DNA from 2 places in the Bacillus haimaensis genome. Region 2 is predicted to be linked to the other one. Evidence: riboswitches for the same ligand, from Rfam matches in the RefSeq annotation. Region 2 holds a riboswitch; the other holds the start of a gene.
The links. A riboswitch is a leader RNA that binds a small molecule or an ion and turns the genes downstream of it on or off. The one in region 2 is predicted to bind thiamine pyrophosphate.
Positions count from the first base shown of each region.

Region 1: it holds a riboswitch for thiamine pyrophosphate, as region 2 does, so the genes downstream of both, thiT (energy-coupled thiamine transporter ThiT) here and tenA (thiaminase II) in region 2, are expected to answer to the same signal.

Region 1 covers NZ_CP158164.1:435,144-443,816, forward strand. Annotated here, with positions in the region: gene ABN702_RS01985 (ChaB family protein) at 1-69, shown strand, start outside; gene ABN702_RS01990 (glutaredoxin family protein) at 143-382, shown strand; gene ABN702_RS01995 (DUF6241 domain-containing protein) at 549-1,094, shown strand; gene ABN702_RS02000 (YjcZ family sporulation protein) at 1,237-1,368, opposite strand; tRNA gene ABN702_RS02005 (tRNA-Ala) at 1,561-1,633, opposite strand; gene ABN702_RS02010 (MgtC/SapB family protein) at 1,701-2,402, opposite strand; gene ABN702_RS02015 (DMT family transporter) at 2,529-3,422, shown strand; gene ABN702_RS02020 (GNAT family N-acetyltransferase) at 3,436-3,945, shown strand; gene ABN702_RS02025 (GNAT family N-acetyltransferase) at 3,949-4,770, shown strand; gene ABN702_RS02030 (hypothetical protein) at 4,822-5,007, opposite strand; gene thiT (energy-coupled thiamine transporter ThiT) at 5,109-5,666, opposite strand; TPP riboswitch at 5,766-5,869, opposite strand; rRNA gene ABN702_RS02040 (16S ribosomal RNA) at 6,360-7,909, shown strand; rRNA gene ABN702_RS02045 (23S ribosomal RNA) at 8,202-8,673, shown strand, end outside.
Region 2 covers NZ_CP158164.1:2,790,479-2,799,151, reverse strand. Annotated here, with positions in the region: gene ABN702_RS14200 (quinone oxidoreductase family protein) at 1-677, shown strand, start outside; gene ABN702_RS14195 (MFS transporter) at 1,060-2,340, shown strand; gene ABN702_RS14190 (efflux RND transporter permease subunit) at 2,554-5,613, shown strand; TPP riboswitch at 5,696-5,802, shown strand; gene tenA (thiaminase II) at 5,922-6,605, shown strand; gene ABN702_RS14180 (ECF transporter S component) at 6,609-7,199, shown strand; gene ABN702_RS14175 (ABC transporter ATP-binding protein) at 7,213-8,673, shown strand, end outside; gene ABN702_RS14170 (energy-coupling factor transporter transmembrane component T family protein) at 8,672-8,673, shown strand, end outside.

The sequences.
Region 1 (8,673 bases), 2.2 Mb from region 2:
AAAGTGGCATGGGATGCTGTGAAGAATAAATACAAGAAAAATGACAAGGATGAATGGGTCGAAAAGTAAAAGCAGTTCCCTTATATAAACGAGTTCCTTTATGGTAAAATGAAGCCAAAGCAAACATCAAGGAGGGCTTCAGATGAACCAGAAAGTTATCGTCTATTCCGCAAAGGGATGCAAGGACTGTGAATATGTAAAGGAATATCTGAAACAAGAGGAAATTCCATTTGAAGTAAGGGATATCTTGGCAGATCCAGTCTACCAACAGGAAGTGGAAAAGTTCGGATATATGGGAATTCCAGTTACGGCAGTGGGTGATAAAGCGGTAAAAGGATTTAATCCGATGGAGATTAACAAATTACTAGAGTCTGTAAAATAAATGGCTGCAGTCGATTTTTTCGACTGCAGTTTTGTTCTTTTATAAAACCTTCACACATCATCAATCCCTGTTTGTTCAGATTACATACATTTTAAAGATACACTTAGTTGTTTCGTGATAATGCCATATCTTGTATAATGAAGAATAAATAGGGGAAATGTGGGGAGTGGACAAAATAAAGATATTAAAAACCAATTTGAAATGGCTGATAATTGTTGTCTTGCCACTTATCATGATTATGCTGGTGTATTATATTGCAGCTGTCGAGCCTGAATCTGGTGGGGGTTTTAAATTGAAAAATCCATTAACCGAAGAAGTGGAACCAGGAGCACAGATGAATTTTCAAGAAACCATCACAACAATAAAAGATGACTTTCCAACGGATATGTCGGAATTGGCCGTTCAGAACGCCATTCATCATATGAGCCATCAAAAGGTGGAAGCGGATAAAAAATGGGGAGTCCTCCCTTTAACCGAGGAACGTGTCGATAGGCTGCTGGAAGTGGTGCAGCACAATAGGGCTGACTACAAGCATGGCAGTGTCTACGAGGAAATCCTCCTTAAATGGCAGAATAAGAACTTTACAAATGTCGATGATGACCATAATGCCATCTGGGAACTGCAGGATGGATCTATCGGAAGAGCGACCGGGATTTTGAGTGCGAAGGAAGAGCAGGCGTTTATTGAGGAGAAATTCAGTAACAGGCAATAAATTTATTCATAATAGAGGGAGAATCAAAAGTCTGGAAATTTTCACTTCTATAAATAGAATAGCCCCCTACAGATTAAAGTAGGGGGGCTTATTCCTTCAAGAAAAGAGGGGGGAATTACTGAGAATTATCAAACTAAAAAGTTTAGTATCCTCCACAACCTCCGCCATAACCTCCACCGTAACTGCCACCTACAAATGCAGCTCCGACAATTACTAAAAGGATAAATAAAACAACTATTAAAGAGAATCCATCTTTTTTACCATCACGACTCATACCTTACACCACCTTTTGTTCAGGTTATTTATTTTATGTGAAAGTATGAGAGATGAAAGGGACAAAAACACATGAAAAATAATATTAATGAAAATGTCCTCACTATGTTGTGTACTCAGCAGTTGTCACCCTTTGTTAGAATATAAGCAATAAAAAAATCCTTAAAGCCATGGGCTTTAAGGATTTTTAGTATGGAGCATAGCGGGCTCGAACCGCTGACCTCTTCGCTGCCAGCGAAGCGCTCTCCCAGCTGAGCTAATGCCCCGTTAGGACTGAATTAATTTTATCAAAAAATTATTGTTTTGCAAATACTTTTTTTGAATGATTTGTTATTAATCGATATTCTCCACTTCTGCTTGGAAAACTCCGGTCAAGCTTTTGATTTCATAATAGACATCAGTGGTATAGATGCTTTTCTTGGTTGTAATGATGCAATTCAGCACGATATCGTCTCTTTCCTCTTTTACTTTCACCCTTTTGATGTTGAGGTTCTTGCTGTGAATCTCCTTCATGACGGTCGTAAGATTCACATCTTTTTCAATATAGATTTTGACCTTTATTTCCTTTTCTTTGAGCTTTTTTGGCCCGATAACGTCAAATAGGGAGGGGATGACTTTTACACCTAAAATAATGAATATTACACCTGTTAAGGCCTCAATGAAAAAGCCTGCTCCGATAGTAATTCCTATTCCAGCGGATGCTAAAACAAGAGCAGCGGTCGTTAATCCGGAAATGGCCTCGTTGCTTCTTCTCATGATTACACCTGCACCCAAAAATCCGATTCCACTAATAACATAAGATGGAATACGTCCTGGATCCATCGGTCGTGAATACTCTTTGGAATAGAGAAACGCCGATTCGTAGGAAACAATGGTCAGAAGGCACGCCATCACGGAAACAATGACACATGTTTTCAATCCAAGTGGCTTTCCTTTCAGCTCTCTTTCCAATCCGATGATCACTCCGGCAACTACTGCAAAGCTAAGTTTTATGATAAAATCATACTCTATGAAAAACTCCAAGATGTCCTCCATTGAACTCCTCCTCTATCTATGTATGCTGCAAAAAATAATAAATAAATGATTAGAAAATTATAGCAATATTCAGTACAATTAGAAAGTAATATCTACATCATGGAATCTGGACAAGGAGACTGAAAAATGAACAAGTGGATGAATCCATATATGGCCTTGGCGATTGGTGTCGTAACCGTATCCACATCAGCCATTTTTGTAAAACTTGCAGAGGCACCGGCCGGCGTGACTGCCTTTTATCGTCTGCTTTTCTCCGTACTGCTGATCATGCCTATATTCCTATATAAGTATATGCAGGAATTAAAGGTTATAACGAAGCGAGATTGGACCTTTTCCATCGTTGCTGGGATTTTTTTGGCTTTCCACTTTATATTATGGTTTGAATCCCTTAACTATACGAGTGTCGCCAGTTCCACTGTACTGGTTACCTTACAGCCTTTGTTCGCATTTATAGGAACATACATTTTCTTCAAAGAAAAGCTAAGTCCCAAATCCATTACTAGTGGAGCGATTGCAATCATCGGCAGCGTCATCATCAGCTGGGGAGACTTCCGAATCAGTGGGATGGCACTTTTCGGAGACATACTGGCATTGGTTGCATGCGCACTGGTTACCGCCTATTTACTTTTTGGCCAGGACGTCCGGAAAAGACTGTCTCTCATTACATATACCTTTATTGTGTATGGAGTAAGCACGATTGCGCTATTTTTTTATGTTGTGCTCACAGGTGATTCTTTTACAGGCTATTCGGAAATGGATTGGTTATGGTTTCTGTTGCTCGCACTCATACCAACCCTGCTCGGGCACTCCCTGTTCAACTGGGCAATCAAGTATATCAGTACCAATGTCATTTCTATGAGCATCTTATTTGAACCGATTGGTGCAGCAATTCTTGCCTATTTCGTATTACAGGAATACATCACCTGGACACAGTTCACTGGTGGTATGCTGGTCATGCTCAGTGTGGCCTATTTTCTAAGAGACAACAAGAAATCAAAATCCATAGAGATGATAGAGTGAGGGAGAGAAGATAATGAATATCAGACTAGCCAAAAAAGGTGATGAAGCATCCATTGCAAAAGTGCATGTGGATAGCTGGAAAACCACCTATAGAGGAATTGTTGATGATAGCTACTTGGAATCCCTATCCTATGATAATAGACAAAAGATGTGGGAGACAGCAATAGAGGCAGGGTTTGGGAAAAGTTGCCTTTTTGTAGCGGAAGTGGACGGCGATATCGTAGGTTTTGCAAGTGGGGGACCTGAACGGACGAAGAAATATGAGGTGGATGGAGAACTATATGCCATCTATATCCTTCAAAGCTATCAGAAAAAAGGAATCGGAAAGGCGCTTTATAGCAAAGTGCGTGAATTCTTAAATGAGATAGGCAACAAATCGATGCTTGTATGGGTGCTGACTGACAATCCAAGCCGAGCCTTCTATTTATCTTTTCACCCCGAGGAGATAGATACCGAACAAATACAAATTGGTGACCAGTCATACGAAGAGATAGCCTATGCGTGGAAATTTTTTGGAGAGTGAACGATGATGGAACTTGTTAAGGTGCAAGAAGCAAATGGGTTATCCGCTTTTTTAGAAAAGCACAAGGTGAGCAGGCACCCAATTATTGGGGGGGTACTTTCAGGCCTGCAAATTGGTATGGCCTACGTAGACAATCATGATAATCCGAAGATGCTTGTTGTATATGCCGTCCATGAAATGATTTATTTTATTGGAGAAATAGGGGGCCATGATTTTGAAAAATGGTTCCAGGCGGAGCTCCTTCCGATGGCGCGGTCCTATAGGGAAGAGGACATCAATATAGAAACATATCCCCGAAAAGATGAAGCGGAAATGAAAAATATATTTCAAAGAATTCCTATTAAACAAGGAACAAGAGTGGCATTTGATTTTTCTAAAGAAAAGTATGTTTCTTCTAATAAAAAATTCAACCTACCAAAAGCATACAAAGTGGCATTTATTGACCGTGACATTCTCTTAAAGGATCATGATGATTTACTGACAGCAGAAATATTAAAGTTTTGGCACTCCATTGATCTGTTTCTAGAAAGCGGACTTGGGGTCGTTGCCTATTACAAAGACAAAGTAATCGGAGCCTGCCTCTCGGTCTATCAGCATAATGGAATCAAAGAAATTGGAATCAATACCTATGATACTGCACATCGTGGCAAAGGAATTGCTTCCGCTATGGCCAATCTTTTTATTGAGGAGTGTCTGAAACGAGGAGATACGCCGAACTGGACAACGGAACTATTTCGAAAAGATTCCATTGCCATTGCTCGGAAACTTGGCTTTGTCAACGAACGTAACTACGATTCCTATTACTTTTTGCTTGAAGAAGTTTGAATCAGGTCATTAACAAATGGAAGCCGACTCGCATAAGTCGGCTTCTTTATTTTAGGAAACAAGATCATTGGCAATCAAGGCAAAAACCATCGCAAGTGAAAAGCTAATGATGACACCCTCACCTCTGACTCTTCCTTTTTGGTTGCACAACCGGAGCCCCTCGAAGTAACCGTATAAAAATAACCCAATTGAAGATAAGAGAGCCACAACCATTGCTGCGTCTTTAACTACAATCATTACAGAACCTCCTACATTAGCGTTTACTAGAATATATGTAGGACTCTTTCATTACATTCTAGTAAAAATAAAAACAAAAAAGCTAATCCCGGAAGATTAGCTCAAGAAACGGTTTTGCTAAAAGAGAAAATTCTTGGAACTGCCTTGATCAGCAGCAAAGTAACGATTGTCGAGATTACAAAGCTAGGCAACATATATGTACCATTATAGATGAGCGAATAAATCTCAATCGGTTGCCCTGCAGGTGCAGCATCCCTAAAGAAAATGATTCCCGCAAGATAGTGTGCGAAAAATCTAAGCGTGCAGGCAATGAATGATGCAATGGTTACAAAATAGATAGCTTTTTTGAAATTGTCCATCTTTACTGCAATTACAACCTGTCTAGCGAACAAACCGGCAAACCCTAACACCACAAAAGCTACTATATAGTCCAACATGATCTGAACAACATGAACTCCAACTGGTCCGAATGTGAGCTGCAATAATCCCAGTATCAACCCCGAAAGCAATCCACCTTTTAATCCCCAGCGAAATGCCATAATAAAAACAGGGACCATCGCAATGGAGATGGAACCTCCCTGCGCCCATATTTTTAATGACAAAACTCCTGCTAAAACATCTAGCAAATAAGCTAAAGCGCCGAAAATAGCAACTTCCACAAGAAAAAGCGTATTCGATTTTTTTATGATAATCTCCTCCTTCAAATAAAAAAAGCAACAAAAGAGAGGTTAGGCTCTTTTATTGCTTAATTAAAATAAGTAATAAGTTTGCCACATCCCTACGATAGAATTATCTAACAGGTTCAGAGGGTTAGAACATCATTGTTCAGTCTCAGCCAAAAGTGGCACCCCTTGTGGACATGAAGTTATGTTGTCTGTCCAATTTCCATCATACAAGAGACGGAGAGGAAGAACAATATATTTTTCAAGTGGCAATTCTAGCATTAGTTTGTTTTTCATTTATTATGAAGAAAGTGTATAAAACTATGAAGAATTTTCATCACTATTATAATCCTACTATATAGGTTCTATTTAGAGAGGGAAATTGCTTTGAAAATTATCAAAAAAAGTATTGCAATATAGTTTGTGGGATGGTATATTTAAGTTCGTCGCCAAGGAACACGGGTAACAAACGAATATCCTGGTAACAACGGTGATGAAAAAGTTTAAAAACAGCTTGACACTTTAGGGACAAGTTGTTATGATTAGGAAGTCGCTTTTAAGCGATTCGCATCACAAAATGATCTTTGAAAACTAAACAAAACAACAGCGTCCACGTTAATCTTATAGGGATTAACAAAGAACGAAAAAGAAACATAAGCTAGTCAGCATTTGAGCATAAGCTCAAACTCTTTATTGGAGAGTTTGATCCTGGCTCAGGATGAACGCTGGCGGCGTGCCTAATACATGCAAGTCGAGCGGACTTACAAAAGCTTGCTTTTGTAAGTCAGCGGCGGACGGGTGAGTAACACGTGGGCAACCTGCCCTTGAGACTGGGATAACTTCGGGAAACCGGAGCTAATACCGGATAATATAAGGAACCTCCTGGTTCCTTATTGAAAGATGGTTTCGGCTATCACTTAAGGATGGGCCCGCGGCGCATTAGCTAGTTGGTGAGGTAACGGCTCACCAAGGCGACGATGCGTAGCCGACCTGAGAGGGTGATCGGCCACACTGGGACTGAGACACGGCCCAGACTCCTACGGGAGGCAGCAGTAGGGAATCTTCCACAATGGACGAAAGTCTGATGGAGCAACGCCGCGTGAGTGATGAAGGCCTTCGGGTCGTAAAGCTCTGTTGTTAGGGAAGAACAAGTGCGAGAGTAACTGCTCGCACCTTGACGGTACCTAACCAGAAAGCCACGGCTAACTACGTGCCAGCAGCCGCGGTAATACGTAGGTGGCAAGCGTTATCCGGAATTATTGGGCGTAAAGCGCGCGCAGGTGGTTTCTTAAGTCTGATGTGAAAGCCCACGGCTCAACCGTGGAGGGTCATTGGAAACTGGGGAACTTGAGTGCAGAAGAGGAAAGTGGAATTCCAAGTGTAGCGGTGAAATGCGTAGAGATTTGGAGGAACACCAGTGGCGAAGGCGACTTTCTGGTCTGTAACTGACACTGAGGCGCGAAAGCGTGGGGAGCAAACAGGATTAGATACCCTGGTAGTCCACGCCGTAAACGATGAGTGCTAAGTGTTAGAGGGTTTCCGCCCTTTAGTGCTGCAGCTAACGCATTAAGCACTCCGCCTGGGGAGTACGGTCGCAAGACTGAAACTCAAAGGAATTGACGGGGGCCCGCACAAGCGGTGGAGCATGTGGTTTAATTCGAAGCAACGCGAAGAACCTTACCAGGTCTTGACATCCTCTGACAACCCTAGAGATAGGGCTTTCCCCTTCGGGGGACAGAGTGACAGGTGGTGCATGGTTGTCGTCAGCTCGTGTCGTGAGATGTTGGGTTAAGTCCCGCAACGAGCGCAACCCTTGATCTTAGTTGCCAGCATTAGGTTGGGCACTCTAAGGTGACTGCCGGTGACAAACCGGAGGAAGGTGGGGATGACGTCAAATCATCATGCCCCTTATGACCTGGGCTACACACGTGCTACAATGGACGGTACAAAGGGCAGCAAAACCGCGAGGTCGAGCCAATCCCATAAAACCGTTCTCAGTTCGGATTGCAGGCTGCAACTCGCCTGCATGAAGCCGGAATCGCTAGTAATCGCGGATCAGCATGCCGCGGTGAATACGTTCCCGGGCCTTGTACACACCGCCCGTCACACCACGAGAGTTTGTAACACCCGAAGTCGGTGGGGTAACCTTTTGGAGCCAGCCGCCTAAGGTGGGACAGATGATTGGGGTGAAGTCGTAACAAGGTAGCCGTATCGGAAGGTGCGGCTGGATCACCTCCTTTCTAAGGATTATGACGCTGTTTGTTTTGTTTAGTTTTGAGAGAGCATTCTCTCAAAAAAATATGCGCTTGCGTCTGCAAGTGAATTCAATAAGTTGGATTCCTCAGCGCATGGCAGCATGAAGTAACGGTCTGAAGCATCGCATGAAGTGATGCAAATCAGTAGCCATGTTCCTTGAAAACTAGATAACGTTAAGTAATATCAAGATACATTCACAAGTATCGTTCATCTTAGTAATTTTCTTTTAAGATATCATCGCTGATATCGAAAAAACATGACAATTAGTTTGTCAACGGTTAAGTTATTAAGGGCGCACGGTGGATGCCTTGGCACTAGGAGCCGATGAAGGACGGGACTAACACCGATATGCTTCGGGGAGCTGTAAGTAAGCTTTGATCCGGAGATTTCCGAATGGGGAAACCCACTGCTCGTAATGGAGCAGTATCTTTACCTGAATACATAGGGTACTGAAGGCAGACCCGGGGAACTGAAACATCTTAGTACCCGGAGGAAGAGAAAGCAAACGCGATTTCCTGAGTAGCGGCGAGCGAAACGGAATTAGCCCAAACCAAGAGGCTTGCCTCTTGGGGTTGTAGGACACTCAACATGGAGTTACAAAGGAACGGGGTAAATGAAGCGATCTGGAAAGGTCCGTCATAGAAGGTAAAAACCCTGTAGTTGAAACTTCGTTCCCTCCTGAGTGGATCCTGAGTACGGCGGGACACGAGAAATCCCGTCGGAAGCAGGGAGGACCATCTCCCAAGGC
Region 2 (8,673 bases):
TTGTGGCAGTACCTTACGAGAAAGCAATTCCTCTTCCTGATAAGATTTCTTGTGAAACGGCTGCTGCCGTTTTACTTCAAGGACTTACGGCACATTACCTTGTGCACGACAGTTATCCTGTTAAAAAAGGGGACACAGTTCTGGTGCATGCAGCAGCGGGTGGAGTCGGTCAGCTTTTGACCCAGATGGCTAAACTGCTTGGCGGCACGGTAATCGGATTGACTTCCTCTGCGGATAAGGCGGCTATCGCAAAGGGTGCAGGTGCGGACCATGTGTTTTTGTATGGTTCCGATTGGGTGGCAGACGTGAAAAAGGCAACTTCGGAGCAAGGCGTTGAGGTGGTGTACGAGTCAATCGGTTCGACCTTGGCATCAAGCTTTAAAGCAACAAAAGTTGGCGGGACGGTTGTGTTCTTTGGAATGGCAGGCGGCGATCCGGAACCTGTCGATCCAAGGATGCTGATGGATACCTCTAAGACCCTCACAGGCGGAGACCTTTGGAATGTGCTGACTTCACGGGAAGAGAGGGTAACACGTTCGAACCAGCTGTTTTCCTGGATCGCAGAGGGTCAGTTGGAAATTGCGGAGCCGAATGTTTTTTCCCTAAGTGATGGAGCTAAAGCCCACGAGCTTTTGGAGAGCAGAAAAAGTACCGGGAAAATATTGTTGAAGCCTTAAAATGACGCTAGGTAATCCTTTTGGATTGCCGGGCGTTTTTTATTTAACGGCAATGGATTGAGACTACCCTTTCATACCGCATCCCAGCAAAATACATGGGTGTGACGGAACAAAACCCACCCTTTCATACTCCATCCCAGCAAAATACATGGGTGTGACGGAACAAGACTGACCCTTTCGTACCGCCACCCAGAAAAAACTTGGAGGTGACGGAAGAATCACACTCCTTCCTCACCCCCGACTATCCATAAAAGTAAGCCTCCGTCACTACCCTGCTCTCCTCCTTGAGACCGATAGAAAATTACCCGTAAGTCCGTTACCAATGTTTACTAATCAAGGTAAAATGATGCTAGATAACAAGATGATGGTGAGGGATAATTCGATGAAAAACATGGTGCAAATCTTTAAAAATCGCAATTACAGTCTTTTGTTTCTGGCAGCATTTACTTCGCAGATGGGGAATATAATTGGAATTGCCGCTTTTATGCTTTACCTGTTGGATAGATTTTCAGAAAAGCCCTTCTACGCGGCCATTACGGAGCTTATGTACTCCTTGCCTACCCTGGCAGTATTTTTCCTGGTCGGGGTGCTGGCAGACAGGATGGACCGGCAGAAGATCGCTGCCAATAGTGATTGGATCTGTGCTATCCTGTCACTTGGTTTGCTTGGTGCCATCTACATAGATTGGATGCCGTTGATTTTTGCCCTATTGTTTTTGCGCAGTGCGGTTTCAAAATTCTTCTATCCGGCGCAAGGTGCGATGATACAAGGAATTCTCTCCAAGGATGAATATACGGTGGCAGCAGGATTAAACCAGATGACCAGCAGTTTGTTCATGCTTTTCGGAAATGCTCTGGGTATCTTCATCTACTGGACCATCGGACTACAAGGCGCAATCATAGTGGACTTCGCCACGTATATCGTCAGTGCACTTTTAATCCGAGCGTGTGTGCTTTCCGAGACAGTGCGTCTTCCCAATGGTACTCACAAGTGGAAGGAGATCAACATCAAATTTGTAGCAAAGGATTTTAAGGATGGGCTCCTTTATATCCTGAAAAGCCCATTGCTCGTCTATTTGATCATCGGATTCTTTGTTTTCGGGATTGTGAACGGAGGGATGTCTGTCATGCCTGCGTATATTTTGAAATATAAACTGGCGCCGGACAATTATGAGGAAATCATGGTTATTGTAGGAATTGTATTTGGTATCTCGGTGCTTTTGGGCAGTATCATAGCTTCCATGCTTGCCAAAAAGCTGAAGCTCTATCAAATGGTAATCATTGGCGTAGGGGTTTCTGGAGCATTTGTTATCGCCTCGGGGTATAGCACGTCGGTATTCTACTACTTGGCATTCAGTGCACTTGTTGGATTAAGTCTGCCATTTGTGAATATCGGAATTGGGGGTTGGCTTCCAAGAATCGTAGATCCGAAAATGATGGGGCGGGTGCAGGGGTGGATTACGCCTGTAATGATGCTTTCGCAGTCCATCACTCTTGGAATTATCGCGTTGACTTTCCAGAAAGTTGTCAGTGTCGAAGGGATTTATGTGTTGGTAGGTGGATGTCTGCTTTTTGTCTCATTTTTCTACATGGCCACCCTTCCAAAACATTCAGAAGAGGAAGAGGAAGCGCCAGAGGCTCTTGAAAAATCAGCCTCGGTTTGAGGAAGTTGAAAAAGGTGTTATCCACTTCGGTTAGCATCTTTTATTTTGAAAATAAATATTTCCATAATTTTCTTATGATGTTAAAATATCCAATGGGACACCCGGTTGGAAGAGAAAGGATGATTTTACGAAGTTTTAACACTAGTAAACGTAATGCCACGATATAGTTAGAAAAGAACGAAAAAACCAGTAAATTCTTAGGGGATATGTGAGATGAAAAAATTAATCGGCTTTTCATTGAAAAACAGAGCGGCAATCATTATTATGGTATTTTTGGTTTCGGTTATGGGGGTCTATTCCACTACGAAGCTGCCAGTCGAATTTTTGCCTAGCGTCGATAATCCGGTGATCACGGTGACGACGATTGCACAGGGGATGGATGCGGAAACGACGGGAGATACGATAACAGAACCGATTGAAAGCGGTTTGAAGCAACTTGCGAATGTGGAGCAGATGGTCTCTTCCACTAGCGAAGGACTTTCAAGAATAGATATATATTTTAATAACGAAGCAGATCTGAAAGAGTCAAATCAAGAGGTGGAGAGGATCGTCAATCAGCTGCCATTGCCACAGGAGGCGATGAAGCCCTTTGTTGTCCTGTTGAACACTTCGATGATTCCGATTGCGCAGATCGGGGTTCAAACAGATGAGGGAATGACACTTGAAGACGAACAGGTAATCAAAGAAAAAATCCTGCCGCAAATGGAAGAGGTTGAAGGAGTATCCACTGTCTCTCTGTACGGTCAATCAAGCACAGAGCTGTTGATTGAAGTAGATCCGGCAAGCCTCGAGGAGAAGCAATTGACTGCTATGCAGGTAATGATGGCACTTCAAGGCAAAAGCATCTCGGTTCCATCCGGCCAGTTGAATGTGGATGGCTCCTCTACCGCAGTGAGAGTGGTTGGGGAAATCGATGATGTGAGTGACATTGAAGCGATTATGCTTGCTCCCGATGTCAAGTTGGGCGACGTCGCAGCAGTATCGATCAATCAATACTATGAGGCGCTTACCCGTTTGAATGGTGCTGATGGTTTAGCCTTTATTGTTACTAAGGAAACAAGTGCAAATGCTGTAAATGTTGGTAAGGCAATGGATGAGAAGCTGGAAGAGTTGGCAAAGGAATATCCCGATTACAATATAAACATGCTCTTCTCCACTGCAGCCGAAGTGGAAAGTGCAGTATATGGAATGGCACGTGAAGTGGGAATCGGAGCGATAGCGGCCACATTTGTCATCCTATTGTTCTTAAGAAATATCCGAACAACCTTTATTGCAATCGTTAGCATACCGCTTTCCATACTAATAACGATGTTTTTGTTAAAACAATCAGGGGTAAGCTTGAATATTCTGACCCTTGGGGGATTGGCGGTCGCTGTTGGTAGACTTGTAGATGATAGTATCGTGGTCATGGAAAACAACTATCGAAGACTGAAGCTTGAAAAACTTTCGAAAGAGCTTGTCATCGATTCGACCAGAGAAGTGGGAATGGCGATTACCGCGTCAACCCTTACCACTATTGCAGTGTTCCTGCCGGTAGGATTTGTATCAGGCTCGCTTGGTGAGTTTGTCCTTCCTATGATCTTGGCGGTTGTTTATTCCATCATGGCTTCCTTGCTGGTTGCTTTGACTGTAGTACCGATGCTGAGCTTTATGCTGTTGAAGAAAGTGAAGCAGCAGGAGGAAAAACCAGCATTGAGATATAAGAAAGTCCTGCAATGGTCCCTGTCTCATAAATTCATTGTCCTTGCAGCTTCTTTCGTGATATTTCTTGCATCCATTGGCGGATATTTCCTGATTCCTCAATCCAATGTGGAGTCAGAGGTGGAGTCTGCAGTAAGCGTCAATCTTACTTTCCCTAAGGACATGGATCCTGAACTGGCAAGGGAAAACGCGCTTCTGTTTGAAAAAGAGCTTTTGAAAGAAGAAAAAGCGGACCAAGTGCTGCTTCGTATGGGGATGGCCCAGGAGGATGCAGAATTTGGCCAGGTAACACAATCGAATGTCGCAGCGTTTTTCGTCATGTTTGAAAAAGGAAAAGATGTGGACGCTTTTATCGAGGAAACAAAAGAGAAGGCAATGAACTTTAATGCGGTCGAAGTGGAAGCCATGAAAAATTCCTTTGGTGGATTTGGCGGAAGCGGGATCCAAATCGATGTAACAGCTGCCAATGAAGAGGAGCGGGTAGCTGCAGCTGAAATGGTGCTGCAAGAGCTGAAGGATATAGAGGGCTTGGATAAAGTCACTTCCAACTATGAAGAGATGCAGTCCGAGTGGAAGGTGGAAGTGAATCAGTCTGAAGCCGAAAAAGCGGGATTGTCAGCCCAACAGATCGGGGAACAAGTGAAAATGGCTTTGGCCAGAACACCGATGGGAGAAGTGACAGTAGCCGGGGAAAGACTCCCAGCAACCTTTAAATACAACCACAATGGATTGGATTCACAAGAAGAGCTACTTGACCTGAAGCTTGCTTCCCCTGTGGCAGGTCTAGTGGAACTTAAGGATGTAGCAACCGTTAAAGAGCAGAATATTAAAACGCAGATTTTCCACAAGGACGGGGAAGAAACGATACAGGTTTCAGCAGAGATTGTGGGAGAGGATGTCCGAAAAATCGGTCTTGAGGTAGATACGATGATCAAGGATCTTGACCTTCCTGATGGAGCGAATGTGGCTGTAGCCGGTGTCACCGAATCAATGCAGGAAACCTTTATGGACCTATTCAAGATGATGGGGATAGCCATTCTGCTTGTATATCTGATCATGGTCATTACATTTGGTGAAGCTCGTGCTCCATTCGCCATTCTATTCTCGCTGCCGCTTGCAGTGGTAGGTGGAGTAATCGGATTGATCGTGACGGGAACCTCGCTTGATATGAATGCACTGATCGGCGCATTGATGCTGATTGGAATCGTGACAACCAACGCGATTGTGCTATTGGAGAGAGTCATTCAAAACAAACAACGGGATCTTGCAACACGAGAAGCATTGCTTGAAGCAGGTGCAACCCGACTGCGTCCGATCGTGATGACAGCAGTTACGACTATCGCCGCGATGATGCCGCTTGTTTTCAGTCATGCAAGTGCCAGCAGCCTAGTATCAAAGAGCTTGGCCGTTGTCGTAATCGGAGGGCTGACCGTTTCCACCGCCCTGACCCTGATTGTTGTTCCGGTTGTCTATGAATTGCTGGATGGCTTCGGTAAAAAATCCAAGAAGAAACGTAGATGGTTTGGGCGTAAAAATAAGGATAAAAGTCCAATCGAAGTCAGCGGAAATTAAAAAGTTTTTGACAAACCGGAGAAAGCTGATATAAGATTGGTATCAGAAAAAGGATTCCACCTTATTCATTAACTTTATAGTTTTCTACCACTAGGGGTGCCTTCAAAAGGCTGAGATTAGAGTGAGACTCTAAGACTCTTAGAACCTGATCTGGTTAACACCAGCGTAGGGAAGTGGTCGGTCGAGCTCTCCATCTCTTTATTTCGAGTGGAAGAGAATTGTGAAATATACTCAACCACCTTTCCTGCGTAAGCGAGGAAGGTGGTTTTTTGTTTTTTCAAAAAAAGATTTGGACAGGAGGAAGAGGAATGAAATTTTCACAGGAATTACGCATGAAGGCAGATCCTATCTGGGAGGCTAGCTTTCACCATCCATTTGTAACGGGGATAGCCGATGGTACTTTGTCAATGGAGTCATTCAAATACTACGTGCTGCAGGATGCTTACTATTTAAGCCACTTTGCAAGAGTCCAGGCATATGCAGGAGCCAAAGCGTTCGATCTACATACTACATCCAGGATGGCTGCCCACGCACAAGGTACGTACGAGGCGGAATTGTCTCTGCATGAGAACTTTTCCAAGAGATTGGGAGTATCAGAGGAGGAAAAAGTAAGCTTTAAAGCAGCACCTACTGCACACGCCTATACCTCCCATATGTACCGTGCCGTTCTTACCGGGGGTCTTGGGGAAGTCATTGCAGCCCTGCTTCCATGCTATTGGCTATATTACGAGATTGGTGAAAGGCTGAAGGATGCCACACCTGCCGAGTCGATCTATCAGGAGTGGATTGCCGCCTATGGTGGGGAGTGGTTCCGAGAACTTGTGGAGGAACAGATTAATAGATTGGATGAGCTCGCGGAAAAAGCGACGAAAGAAGAACGGGAAAGAATGATGGAGTATTTTATCATCAGCAGCCATTATGAATATTCCTTCTGGGAGATGGCCTATACCTTGGAAAAGTGGCCGGTAGTGGAAATACAAATAAACGCGTAAGGGATGAGGAAAATGAAAAAGGGACTAAAATTGACGGATATTCTTGTCACTATTGTGATCTCATTGGTGTTTGGAATCGTCTATAAAATCTGGGGACCAATCTACAGCCTTTTAACCCCATTGGGACTGCAGATCCAGGAGTTATCCTATGGTATGTGGTTTATTGCAGCTTCTGTTGCCTATCTGCTAATCCGAAAAGCAGGTGTCGCCTTCTTGGCGGAAGTGGCTGCTGCCTCGGGTGAATTTCTGGTCGGTTCGGAGTATGGTTTGATGGTACTTGTTTATGGAGTGGTGCAGGGGATTTTTGCAGAGGCTGTATTCATGGGCTTCCGCTATAAGCGCTTTGACATGATGGTTGTTTCACTTGCAGGTGTTGCTGCTGCAATAGGATCTCTTCTGATGGACTTGTTCAGAGGCTACCTGTTTGATTTTGTGTGGTGGAATGTGACGCTGTTGATTTCTTTCCGTATCATCGGAGCCATCCTTTTATCTGGAGTACTTGCCTATATCCTTGTAAAAGCGTTGGAAGCAACAGGAGTCACGAGTTTATTGCGTCCTGCGAGCAAAGAGGACTACGATTCCTTGAGACAGTAAAAAGGAGGTAAATATGGAGCCAATCATCCTATTGGAAGATTTACGATTGAAGTATCCAGAGGGCAGGCAGTTGTTCCATGACTTTTCCCTGTCTGTAAAAAAGGGGGAAAAAGTTCTGATCCTTGGGCCTTCAGGAAGTGGCAAATCGACCCTGCTTCAGGTGCTGTCAGGCTTGATTCCGGAGGTGCTGGATGTCCCGATGGTTGCCAGGGATAGGGTGGCTCCAAATTCCTGGGGCTATGTTTTCCAGGATCCCGATACCCAATTCTGCATGCCATATGTTGATGAAGAGCTGGCATTTGTTCTGGAGAATCTGGCGGTTCAAAGAGATAAAATGCCCGAGAGAATTCGTCAGCTCCTGGAACTAGTAAGATTGGATCTCGATGATATACATACAAGCATCGGGAAGCTCTCAGGAGGTATGAAACAGCGTTTGGCGATAGCGTCCGTTCTTGCCATGGAGCCGGAGGTATTGTTTCTGGATGAGCCCACCGCCATGCTGGATCCAGTAGGGACGCAGCAGGTTTGGGATACGATAAAGGGAATAGACGAAGAAAAAACGGTGATTATTGTGGAGCATAAGGTGGATCTCCTCCTCGATTATGTGGACCGGATTGTGGTGCTTGATGAGGTAGGATGTATCGTGGCGGACGGTCCAACAGCCAGCATCTTTCAGAATCATATTCCACTTTTAAAGAAATATGGGATCTGGTATCCGGGAGTGTGGGAGGATTATCTGAAGGAAAGAGAGAAAGAGGCTGACATAGTTTCCATAGAACCCGAACAGCTTCCTATTATTTCCTTAGACGGTTTTTCTGGTTATAGGGGAAGAGAGAAAAAGATCGAGGTAGAGGGTAAGGTTATCCATCGCGGAGAGTGGATAGCTATTGTAGGCGAAAATGGCGCTGGCAAAAGCACCTTGCTGGAGTCATTGATGCAGCTGGTCAAAACGGAAGGTGTATATACCTTGGATGGCAAGGCTGTAAAAGGCATTCCTTCTAATCGTATTGGCTTTGTCTTTCAGAATCCGGAGTTCCAATTTGTCACCACCAGCGTTTATGAGGAAATCGCATACTCATTGCGTTGGAAAGAGCAGAAGGAAGAGGAGGTAGCGTTGCGGGTCGAGGAATTGTTGCAAAGGTTTCGGCTTCAGCATCTGAAAACTCAGCATCCCTATCAGCTCTCAATGGGTCAAAAGCGCCGGCTCAGTGTCGCAGCTGCAGTCATCAACGAACCAGAAGTACTCCTGCTCGATGAACCGACATTCGGGCAGGACAGCAAAAATACGTTTCGAATGCTGGAATGGCTGTACTCAATGAAACAGGCAGGAGTATCCATTGTCATGGTCACGCATGATCTTCATATTGCGGAGAATTTCGCGGATAGAGTGTGGGTGGTGGAGAATGGGAAAGTAAAAGAAGAGGTCCCGGGTAAAGAACTTTGCAGTAAGCTTGAGAGTAGGAGAGAGAAGCAT